Regions from separate parts of the Actinoplanes sp. URMC 104 genome, predicted to be linked through region 1. Evidence: riboswitches for the same ligand, from Rfam matches in the RefSeq annotation. Region 1 holds a riboswitch; the other holds the start of a gene.
The links. Region 1 has a riboswitch for thiamine pyrophosphate ahead of ACSNN8_RS17010 (thiamine phosphate synthase). Riboswitches for the same ligand answer to the same signal wherever they lie in the genome.
Positions count from the first base shown of each region.

Region 2: linked by a shared signal. The riboswitch ahead of ACSNN8_RS38320 (ECF transporter S component) and the one ahead of ACSNN8_RS17010 (thiamine phosphate synthase) in region 1 are both predicted to bind thiamine pyrophosphate.

Region 1 is NZ_JBPQTO010000004.1:668,331-673,675, reverse strand. Features, by position in the region: gene ACSNN8_RS17025 (thiazole synthase) at 1-312, opposite strand, end outside; gene thiS (sulfur carrier protein ThiS) at 309-512, opposite strand; gene thiO (glycine oxidase ThiO) at 512-1,516, opposite strand; partial or broken gene ACSNN8_RS17010 (thiamine phosphate synthase) at 1,660-2,232, opposite strand; TPP riboswitch at 2,226-2,337, opposite strand; gene ACSNN8_RS17005 (ABC-F family ATP-binding cassette domain-containing protein) at 2,371-4,017, opposite strand; gene ACSNN8_RS17000 (class I SAM-dependent methyltransferase) at 4,051-4,665, opposite strand; gene ACSNN8_RS16995 (hypothetical protein) at 4,762-5,345, shown strand, end outside.
Region 2 is NZ_JBPQTO010000011.1:2,682,091-2,687,435, reverse strand. Features, by position in the region: gene ACSNN8_RS38335 (aldo/keto reductase) at 1-123, shown strand, start outside; gene ACSNN8_RS38330 (energy-coupling factor transporter transmembrane component T family protein) at 126-929, opposite strand; gene ACSNN8_RS38325 (ABC transporter ATP-binding protein) at 926-2,398, opposite strand; gene ACSNN8_RS38320 (ECF transporter S component) at 2,417-2,989, opposite strand; TPP riboswitch at 3,060-3,161, opposite strand; gene ACSNN8_RS38315 (alpha/beta fold hydrolase) at 3,220-4,041, shown strand; gene ACSNN8_RS38310 (DUF6328 family protein) at 4,073-4,624, shown strand; gene ACSNN8_RS38305 (hypothetical protein) at 4,590-5,198, opposite strand; gene ACSNN8_RS38300 (Fur family transcriptional regulator) at 5,275-5,345, opposite strand, start outside.

The sequences.
Region 1 (5,345 bases):
GTCGGGCAGCAGGGTCCGCTCGTCGCCGATCACCTCGAGCTTGACCAGGTCGGTCTCGAACGCGTCCCGGGCCAGGTGCGCGGTCTTCACCGCGTCCCCGGCCGTGTAGCAGCCGGCCGTGTTGGGCAGCACCCGGACGCCGAGCCGGTCGAGCATCGGCAGCAGGCCGGGCCCGGCCGCGTCGACCCGGCGCAGCGCCACCGTGACGAGGTCGGTCTCCGAAGCGACGATCGCCTCCTCCAGCGCCGCCAGGCTGTTCGCGCCGCCGGTTCCCAGGATCAGCCGCGACTTCGCCAGGAAGCTCATCGTCATCCTCCCTGCGCCGCGGTCAGCACCTCGACCGAGTCGCCGTCGCCCAGCCGCGTCAGCCCCCACGTCGAGCGCGGCACCACCTCGCCGTTGACCGCCACCGCGACTCCGCGCCGGGCGTCGGTGATCGTGTCGACGAGGGCCTGCACCGAGAGCTGGTCGGAGGAGAAGGACCGGGAGTTGCCGTTCACCGTCAGGCGCATCAGAACCTCCGGGGTGAGAAGTCGGCGAGCGCGGGGTCCGCCTCGCCGGTGAGCACCAGGCCGGCGACCAGGTCGGCGGTGACCGGCGCCAGCAGGATGCCGTTGCGGAAGTGCCCGGCGGCCACGACCACGCGGTCGTCGAGCCGGCCGAGCAGCGGCGCGTTGTCCGGCGTGCCGGGCCGGTGCCCGACCGTGGTCTCGGCCAGTTCGAGCTCGGCGAGCCCCGGGACCAGGTCGATCGCCGCACGCAGCAGGTCGGCGACGCCGCCCGCGGTGACCAGCCGGTCGGTGCGCTCCTCCTGGGTGGCGCCGACCACCACCTCGCCGTCCGCGCGCGGCACCACGTAGACCTCGCGCCCGTCGACCGCCGCGTCGAGCACGTGCCGCAGCAGCCCCGGTTCGCCGCGCAGCCGCAGCACCTGGCCCTTCACCGGCCGCACCGGCAGCCCCGTCAGCGCCGCCGTCCCGCATCCGGCCGCCACCACGACCGTGCGGGCATCCACGTCGGACAGTGACTCGACGCGCTTGGGCACGATCCGGTCGCTCAGCCGTTCCCGCAGCGCGCCCACCACCCGGCGCGGGTCCACCTGGCGTTCCCGTGGGGCGAAGACCCCGGCCCGTACGCGGGGGGACAGCGCGGGTTCGAGCGCGCGCAACTCCGAGGGTCGCAGAAGGGGCAGCTGCTGCCGGGCCCAGACCCGCCGCCGCTCGGCCACGTCGTCGGCGGTCGTCGCCAGGCTCAGCGTGCCGGTGTCGTCATAGCCGACCTCGACGCCCAGCTCCGCGGCGAACCCCGGCCACAGCTCGGCCGAGCGTTCCATCAGCCGGATCAGCGCCGGGTCCTCGTGCTCCGACTCGCCGCCCGGCGCCAGCATGCCGGCCGCCACCTGCCAGGCGCCCTCGTCCCCGCCGTCCAGCACCGTCACGTCAGCCCCGCGCTGCACGAGCCGTAGCGCGACGGACAGCCCGATGATCCCGCCCCCGACGATCGCGACGTCGCTCATGCCGCGTCCCCGCCGCGAGCAGCCCCGCCCACATCGCCCACCGCGAGACCGCCGCGGGCAGCCCAGCCCGCATCGTCCGCCCGGAGACCGTCGCCGGCAGCACCGCCGCCAAAGCCCCCCGCAGCAGAGCCGGGCCGCGAGCCCAGCGCCCGGAGGAAAGCCACGGTCGCGCCGGCCGGATCGGCTGCGACAGCCGAGATCGCCGCGACCCCGTGACACGAGAGCTGCCCCACCCGCTCGGGCGTGATCCCCGCAATCGCGATCACGGGCGTCCCCGGCACCGCCTCGGTCACCGCCGCGACCCCCGCCGGCCCGATCGGCGGCGGCAGCCCGGCCTTGGTGCTGGTCGCGAACGCCGGCCCCACCCCCAGGTAGGTGGCCCCGTCCGCCACCGCGGCCCGCGCGTCGGCGGGGTTGCGGCAGGTGGCGCCGAGCACGGCGGCCGGCCCCAACGCACGCCGCGCGGCCGCCACCGGCAGGTCGTCGGCTCCCACGTGGACGCCGTCGGCGCCGGCCGCGAGCGCCACCCCGACCCGGTCGTCGACCAGGCAGAGCGCCCCGGCCGGCCGGCACAGCTCGAGCGCGGCGGTCGTCAGCGCGTACGCCTCGCGGTCGTTGGTCTTGACCCGCACCTGGACGGCGACGGGCCCGTGCCCGAGCACGCCCCGGACGACGTCGAGCGAGTCGGTGACGATGTGCAAACGCGGCAACAACAACGCGAGCTCCTCCCTGCGCCGGCATGATCCGGATCAGGTTCGACGGTCGGGGGCCGCGTCAGCCCCCCTCTCAGCCCGGTGCACCGGACTCCCGTGGGGTTGTTGTCTCGGACCATAACCCGGCCCGCCGCGAAATGGCTAGCGCACGTCCCAGACCGGTTCCGGGGTCTCGATCACCTCGTTGTCGCCCCGGAACAGCACGAAGCGGTCGAACGACCGGGTGAACCAGCGGTCGTGGGTGACCGCGATCACCGTGCCCTCGAACTGCCGCAACCCCTCCTCCAGCGCCTCCGCGGAGGCGAGGTCGAGGTTGTCGGTGGGCTCGTCGAGCAGCAGCACGGTGGCGCCCGACAGCTCCAGCAGCAGCACCAGGAACCGCGCCTGCTGACCGCCCGAGAGCGTGCCGAACTTCTGGTCGCCCTGCGCCGCCAGCTCATACCGGTTGAGGGCCTTCATGGCGCCGGCGCGGTCCATCCCGGACCGGTGGTCGTCGCCACGCCACAGGATTTCGACGAGCGTGCGGTCCTGGAGCTCGGGGCGGTCGTGCGTCTGCGAGAAGTGACCCGGGCGCACCCGCGCGCCCAGCCGCGCCACACCGCTGTGCGCCACGTGCGCCAGCGGCGCGCCGTCGACCGGCTTGTTCTCCGCCTCGGGGTCGGTGCCGCCGGCCGCCAGCAGCCGCAGGAAGTGCGACTTGCCGGTGCCGTTCGCGCCGAGCACCGCGACCCGGTCGCCGTACCAGATCTCGAGGTCGAACGGGAACGTCAGGTCCTCGAGCTCGAGCTGCTCGCAGATCACCGCCCGCTTGGCGGTGCGCCCGCCGCGCAGGTTCATCCGCAGCGACTGCTCCTTGGGCGGCAGTGGCGGCGGGCCGGCCTCCTCGAACTTGCGCAGGCGGGTCTGCGCGGCCTGATAGCGCGAGGCCATGCCGTCGTTGAAGGTCGCCTTCTGCTTGAGCGACAGCACCAGATCCTTGAGCTTCTGGTGCTCCTCCTCCCAGCGGCGGTGGTTCTCCTCCATCCGGTCGTGGCGGTGCACGCGCGCCTCGTGCCACGACGCGAAGCCGCCCGGATGCGTCCAGGCGCTGCCGCCCTCGACCGCCACCACCCGGTCGGCGGTCTGGGCCAGCAGCTCGCGGTCGTGCGAGACGTACAGCACGGATTTCGGCGAGTCGCGCAGCCGCGACTCGAGCCAGCGCTTGCCGGGCACGTCGAGGAAGTTGTCGGGCTCGTCGAGCAGCAGCACCTCGTCGTCGCCGCGCAGCAGCAGGTCCAGGGCGAACCTCTTCTGCTGACCGCCCGAGAGCGTCCGCACCGGACGGTGCCGCACCTCGTCCCACGTCTTGCCGAGGATCGCCACGGCCACGGTGTCGAACAGCACCTCGGCGTCGTATCCGCCGGCCTCGCCCCAGTGCGCCAGGGCGTTCGCGTACGCCAGCTGGCTGCGCTCGGTGTCGTCGAGCCCGGCGGCGGCCTTCGCGAGCCGCTCACCCGCGGCGGCGAGCTCGGGCTTCACCAGCGACAGAGCCAGATCCTCCAGCGTACGGTCGTCGCCGATCATGCCGATGAACTGGCGCATCACCCCGAGCCCGCCGGAGCGCGCGATCGTGCCCTCCTGCAGGGCGAGGTCGCCCGCCACCATGCGTAGCAGCGTCGTCTTGCCCGCGCCGTTCGGACCGACCAGCGCGACCTTGGCGCCCTCGCCCACCCGGAACGCGACGTCGGCGAACAGCCGGCGCCCGTCGGGCAGCACGAATCCGGCCCCGGCGACATCCACGTAACCCATGGCCGACATCATCGCTGGCCACCGGCCCCGGCGTCAGTCTGTTTTTCCCGCCACCCGCAGCACGCGGAAGCCCTTCTGGCTGGCGATACGCTCGACCTGCCAGCCCCGTTCGACCAGCCAGGCGTGAAGCGAATCACCGCCCAGATGCCGATTGATCACCAGCCACGCGACCCCGCCCGGCGCCAGCCGCGGCAACCAGCGCTCCATCAGCGCGCGCAGCTCCGCCTTGCCCACGTGGGTGGGCGGGTTGCTCCAGATCTGGTCGAAGCTCACGTCGTCCGGCACCTCGCCGGGCGCCGCCACCCGCACCCGGCCGGCCAGCCCGAGCGCCTCGGCGTTGAGCGCGGTCAGCTCGCGCGCCCGCGAGTTCACGTCGACCGCGTGCACCACCGCCCGCGGCGCCTCGCTCGCCAGCACGCAGGCGATCGGCCCGTATCCGCAGCCCAGGTCGAGGAACGTGCCGGCGGTCCCGGCGTCCGGCAGATCGCCCTTGCGCAGCAGCACGGCGGTGCCCGGGTCGAGCCGGCCGGCGCTGAACACGCCCGACGCGACGGTCATCCGGTAGTCGCGGCCGGCGACGTTGAAGGCGATCTCGCCGCGCTGGTCGGGGGTGGCCGGCTCGGCGCTGAAGTAATGTTCGGCGGTCACCGCACCAGTCTGCCGCCGGTTAACGCGCGAGCGGCGGCGGGGGTGCCGCACAAACTGTGCGTTCATTGATCACCGTGCGCATCTAGCGTTGTCGGCATGCGGTACGGCACCCCTCCCCCAGCCCACCGCGCGACCGCCGACGGCGGCCTGATGCTGCTGGTCCGCGGCATCGGACCGGGTGGACAGCATCGGCTGCCGCCGGCCCCCCAACCGCGCGCCCGGACCCGCGGACGACGCCGGGCGGCGCCGGCCCGGGTCGTGGTCGAGCCGCGACGCGCGGCGCAGTGGATGACCCAGGGCCTCGCCGGACTCATCCTGCTCGGCCTCGCCCTGATGATCGGCTTCCTTGTGCTGGCCTCGGACCGGCATCAGCGGGAGTCGGCGACCACGGCCGCACCGGCGGGCGAGCTGTTTCCCCAGGGCGGTGAGCTGCGACCGGCAGGTGCCACGGGGGCCTACCGGGTCGACACGCGGCAGTCCGGGGCCGACTGCCGCGTGGCCGCCACCGGTCAGCTCGGGGCGGTGCTCGCGGCGCACGGCTGCCGCGGGGTGGTGCGCGCGGGCCTGACCTCGCCGTACGAGGGCTACCGGGTCACCGCGGGCGCGTTCAGCCTGGGCGACGAGGCCGCGGCCAGAGAGGTGGACGACCTGGTGCGCGGGCTCGTCGAGACCGGCGACGG
Region 2 (5,345 bases), on a different contig from region 1:
GCGGCCGCGGACGTCGAACTGTCCGGGCGGGACCTGGCCGTGCTCGAGGCGACCGTGCCCCGCACGCAGTGGCGTGGCGACCGGACGTCGTTCGCGGCGCACGGCACGGCCCGTAACCGCTGAGCTCAGCCGATGATCGGGCGGAAGACGCCGGCGGCGATCGAGATGCCGAGCGCGAACGAGGACAGCACGATCGCGCCCACGAGCAGGGCCACGTCGGCGCGGCGGAAGACCTGCTTGCGGGCGTACGTGCGGGGGACGCCCGAGTCGAAGCCGCGCGCGTCCATCGCCACCGCCAGCCGGCCGCCGCGCCGCAGGGCGCCGACCAGCAGGGCGAAGGCGGTGGCGACGAACAGCCGCAGCGCCGTGACCGGGTTGCGGCCCGCGTCGATGCCGCGGGCCCGGCGGGCCAGCGTGAGCATCTGCCACTCGCTGCCCAGCAGCGGGATCAGCCGGAACGCGGCGAGCGCGCCGAGGGCGAAGCGGGCGGGCGCCTTGGCGTTCTGCACCAGGGCGTCGGCGAGGTCGGTGGGGTCGGTGGTGGCGAAGACGAGCACGCCGGGGACGACCACCGCGAACAGCCGCAGGATCAGCCCGAGCGTGGAGTAGAGCACGCCGGTGGTGACGTCGAACGGGCCCAGGTCGAGCAGCAGCGTGCCGGTGCGGTTCGCGGAGAACAGCACCATCGTGACCAGCAGGCCCAGCGAGGCGACCAGCACCGGCCAGGCGCGGCGGGCCAGCGTCGCGAAGCGCACGCCGAACAGCGGCACCAGAGCCAGCTCGATCACCAGCGCGATGGCGGGCGTGAGCGGGTCGAGCGTGGCGATCAGCGGCAGCGAGAACAGCATCGCGGCGGCGAGCTTGGCCACCGGGTTGCGGCGGGCGAGCGGCGCCGACGGGTCCGCGACCGGCTGCAGGGCGAGCGTCATGGGCGCGGCCGCCGGTGGGGGAGGGGATCCTGCAGGCGGGCGGCGCCCAGCGGGTGGGTCCGGTCGGCGAGGGCCTGCACGAAGTCGTCGTCGTGGGTGACGGCGACGATGCCGTGGCCGTCGTCGCGCAGGGTGGCGAGCAGGCTGACCAGCTCGATCCAGGTGCGCCGGTCCTGGCCGAACGTGGGCTCGTCGAGCACGAGCAGCCGGGGCGCGGTGGCGAGCGCGGTGGCCACGCTCAGCCGGCGGGCCTCGCCACCCGAGAGCGTGTACGGGTTCGCGGCCGCCAGCCGGTCCAGGCGCAGCCGTTCGAGCAGCCCGGACACGATCCGGTCCACCTCGGACGCCGACCGGCCCAGGCGGCGCGGGCCGACCGCCAGCTCGTCGGCCACCCGGGACGTGACGAACTGGTGTTCCGGGTTCTGGAAGACCGAGCCGATGCGGCCGGTCAGGGTGGCGGCCCGCCAGCGGTGCGGGGGCCGCGCGTCGCCGAAGCCGCGCACGGCGCCGCCGGTGGGGGCCAGCAGGCCGCCGAGCACCAGCGCGAGCGTCGACTTCCCGGCGCCGTTGGGACCGGTCACGGCGAGCACCTCGCCCTCCCCGACGCCGAGCGAGACGGGCGCGAGCCGTCCGGTGACAGTGACGTCCTGAGCCCGTACGAGCTCGGAAGCCGTTGCCGTGACCGCCTTGAGCGGCGGCACCGTGAAGCCGGGAACCCAGACGCCCTCCTCGGCCAGCCGGTCGCCGTAGGCGGCGAACACGACGTCGGGCGCCCCGTCGGCCCTGATCCCCCCGCCCGGCTCGAGCACGACCACGCGGTCGACCAGCGGCAGGGCCTCGGCCACCCGGTGCTCCACCAGGATCATCGTCGGGTCGTCGGAGGAGGTCCGCTGGTCGAAGTAGACGGGGTAGCGGGAGCGGGAACGCCGCAGGGCGTCGCGGACCAGCGCCGCGCCGGCCGGGTCGAGGTTGGCGGTGGGCTCGTCGAGCAGCAGCAGACCCGGTCGCAGGGCCAGCACCCCGGCCAGCGCCAGCCGCTGCGCCTCGCCGCCGGAGAGCGCCGCGGTCGAGCGGGTGATCGGATAGGGGAAGCCCACCCGGTCGAGCGCATCGCTGACCCACGGCCAGATCTGCGCCTGCGGGACCCCGCGGTTCTCCAGCCCGAACGCCACGTCGTCGCCGCTGCGCGCCATCACGAGCTGGGTCTGCGGGTCCTGGAAGACGATGCCCACCTGCTCCCGCGCCTTGCGCGGGTCGAGCCCGTCGATCTCGATGGTGCCGGCCGACTCGCCCGAGTCCTCGGCGAGCAGCCCGGCCAGCGCCGCGAGCAGGGTGCTCTTGCCGGCCCCGGAGGGACCGAGCAGGAGCACCCGCTCGCCGTGCCCGATGCGCAGGTCGACGTCGCGCACGGCCCACGCGCGGCGGCCCGCGTGCCGCCAGCCGAAGCCGCGGAGGACGACCTCACTCATACCTGGAATCGAACCAAATCAGACGAGGGCGCGCGAGCGGCCCGCCGGGAAGCGGTCCAGCACGCCGGTCTGCGCCAGCGCGCGGGTCAGCAGCACGCTGCCCAGACCCGCGATGACCAGCGACGACGCGGCGGTGATCAGCACGTACGGGAGGCGGAACGTGGCCCACGAGGTGTCGGGGTACCAGACGAACACGTCGTAGACCGCGGCCACCACCCCGGCCATGGCGCCCGCGAGCAGCGCCACCGGCAGGCGGTAGATCTTGTACGCGAACGCGGCGAACACGACCTCCGCGCCGAGCGCCTCGAGCGGCCCCTGCACCGCGATCGTCCAGCCCCAGCTCACGCCGATCGCCACCGAGACCAGCGACGCGAGCGAGAGGGTGTAGAACGCGGCACCGGGCTTGCGCACGATGAGCGCGCCGAGCACGGCCGGCACCAGCCAGACGCCGTAGAGCACGGCCCGTCCGGGCAGCGGGATGGCGTCCGCGGGGCCGTTGTAGAGCAGGCCCCAGGCCCAGAAGATCACGCCGAAGGCCACGGCGACGACGGAGGCGATGACGATGTCGATCGTCCGCCAGCGGTTGTTCATGACTGAACCTCCCAGTGGGCACCGGGAGGAGACGCACGCCACGCCCGGGTGCGGCCCGGACACGACGCGGCTGGAGAAAGACCGAACTTCCTGCGCTGGCATTACCCAGATCAGGTGCGAGGGTCTGCGGTCGCCCGCACTCTCAGCGCTGTGCGCTCCCCTGTCGGATGTGCTGTGTTTCGATGAAACTAACACCGGTGCGGGTCGAGGGACAGCGAGGGAGTGATCACATGGAGATCAAGGCACGCGGGCTGACCTTCGACGTGTACGAGGGGGGCCCGTCCGACGGCGCCCCGGTGCTGCTGCTGCACGGCTTCCCCCAGGACCACCGCGAGTTCGACCTGCTGGCGCCCAAGCTGCACGAGCGCGGCCTGCGGACGTACGCCCTCGACCAGCGCGGCACCTCGCCCGGCGCGCGCCCGTCCGAGGTGAGCGCCTACCGCCTGCACGAGCCCACCGCCGACGCCGTCGCCGTGCTGGACGCGCTCGGGCTCGAGTCCGCCCATGTGATCGGCCACGACTGGGGCGCGATCGTCGGCTGGTGGCTGGCCTCGGGCCATCCGGACCGGGTGCGCACGCTGACCGCCGTCTCGGTGCCGCATCCCAAGGCGCTGGGCCTGGCGCTGCGCGTGCGGGCCACCCAGCGCGCGCGGATGTCGTACTTCAAGGTCTTCCAGTCGCCGGTCGCCGAGCGCCTGCTGCTCGCCCGCGACGGCGCGATGCTGCGGGCGATGCTCAAGCCGATCGGGCAGCGCGGCGACAAGTACGTCGAGTCGATGCGCGACGACCCGGGCCGGCTCACCGGCGGCCTGAACTGGTACCGCGCGGTGCAGGGCGGCGCACCGGGCGGACCGGGCATCGTCCGGGTGCCGACCACCTACGTCTGGAGCGACCGCGACGGCGTGGTGACGCTCACCGCGGCGCTGCGCACGCGGGACTGGGTCGACGCCGACTACCAGCTGGTCGCCATGAAGGGCGTCAGCCACTGGGTGCCGGAGCAGGCGGCCACCGCGCTCGCCGACGCCGCCCTCTCCCGTATCGGCCTAGTTTGATTTCCGTCTCCGCAGGGGATACGCCAGCGTCATGGTGGCCGAGAAATCCCGCATCAAGCACGAGACCGAGAAGCAGCGCTGGGACCGCAACTTCGCCGATCTGCTGCAGGAGCTGCGCGTCGCGCAGACCGGCATCCAGATCCTGTTCGCGTTCCTGCTGACGCTGCCCTTCAGCAACGGCTTCCCCAAGGTCACCAACTTCCAGAAGGACACGTACGTGGTGGCGCTGCTCGCCGCGGCCGCCGCCACCGCCATGATCATCGCGCCGGTCGCGTTCCACCGGGCGCTGTTCCGCCAGGGACGCAAGCCTGAGCTGGTGCGCTACGCCCACCGCATGGCGACCGGCGGCCTGGCGTTCCTGCTGGTCTCGATGGTGAGCAGCGTGCTGCTGGTCACCGACTTCATCCTCGACCGGCCGATCGCGTTCGTGCTGACCGCGATCGCCGCGCTGTTCTTCCTCACGTTCTGGGCGACCATCCCGTTCTTCCGCAAGAACTGGATCGACGAGGACGCCGAGGAGGAGGACGAGGAGTCCAGCAGCGGCGAGGTCATCGCCTCCGAGCCCGCAGGCCGAGACGCCTGAGCTCCAGCTCGGCCAGCGCGTCGACCGCGGCCGGGTCGCCGTCGCGCCAGCTCTGCGCGATGTCCGGCCCGAGCGTCGCCAGGCGGGTCAGCGGCTGGCTCGCCAGCGCGCGCAGCGCCAGCAGGTCACGCCCGGCGGGCTGGTCGCGTACGGCCGAGGCAGCCGCCGCCCGGCGCATCCACCGCAACCGCCGCGGGAGCCAGCCGAGGAGCACGAGGGACAGCGGCACGGCCACGGCCACCAGGGCGACGACCACGGCCAGTGTGTCCACGACGTCCTGCTGCTGGCGGCCCGCCTCGGCGAGCGACCGGGCCGCCGAGGCGGCACCCTCGAACGGCTTGACCAGCTCGTCGCCGACCAGCGGCACGCCGCCGACCTTGGTGCCCGCGTCGGAGAGGTTGTCGGCGATGCCGCCGCCCGCGCTCTCCAGCTTGGCGCCGGGCACGCCGAGCTTCTCCACCATGTCGTTGACCCACAGACCGGCGCGGATCCACAGCGCCACCCAGGCCACGACGGCGAGGTCGGTGAGGAGCTGACGTACGGCGGTGGGCGGCCGGTCCGCGTAGATTTTCACGCGGCACAGGGTCCCACGGCAGGGAAGGCCGGCCTTCAGTCAGGTTCGGGGGCGGCGGTCGGGGTGTTGGACGGGCTCAGCGCTGGGTGGCGCACTCCGGGCACGTACCGAAGATCTCCATGGTGTGCGAGACGTCGACGAACCCGT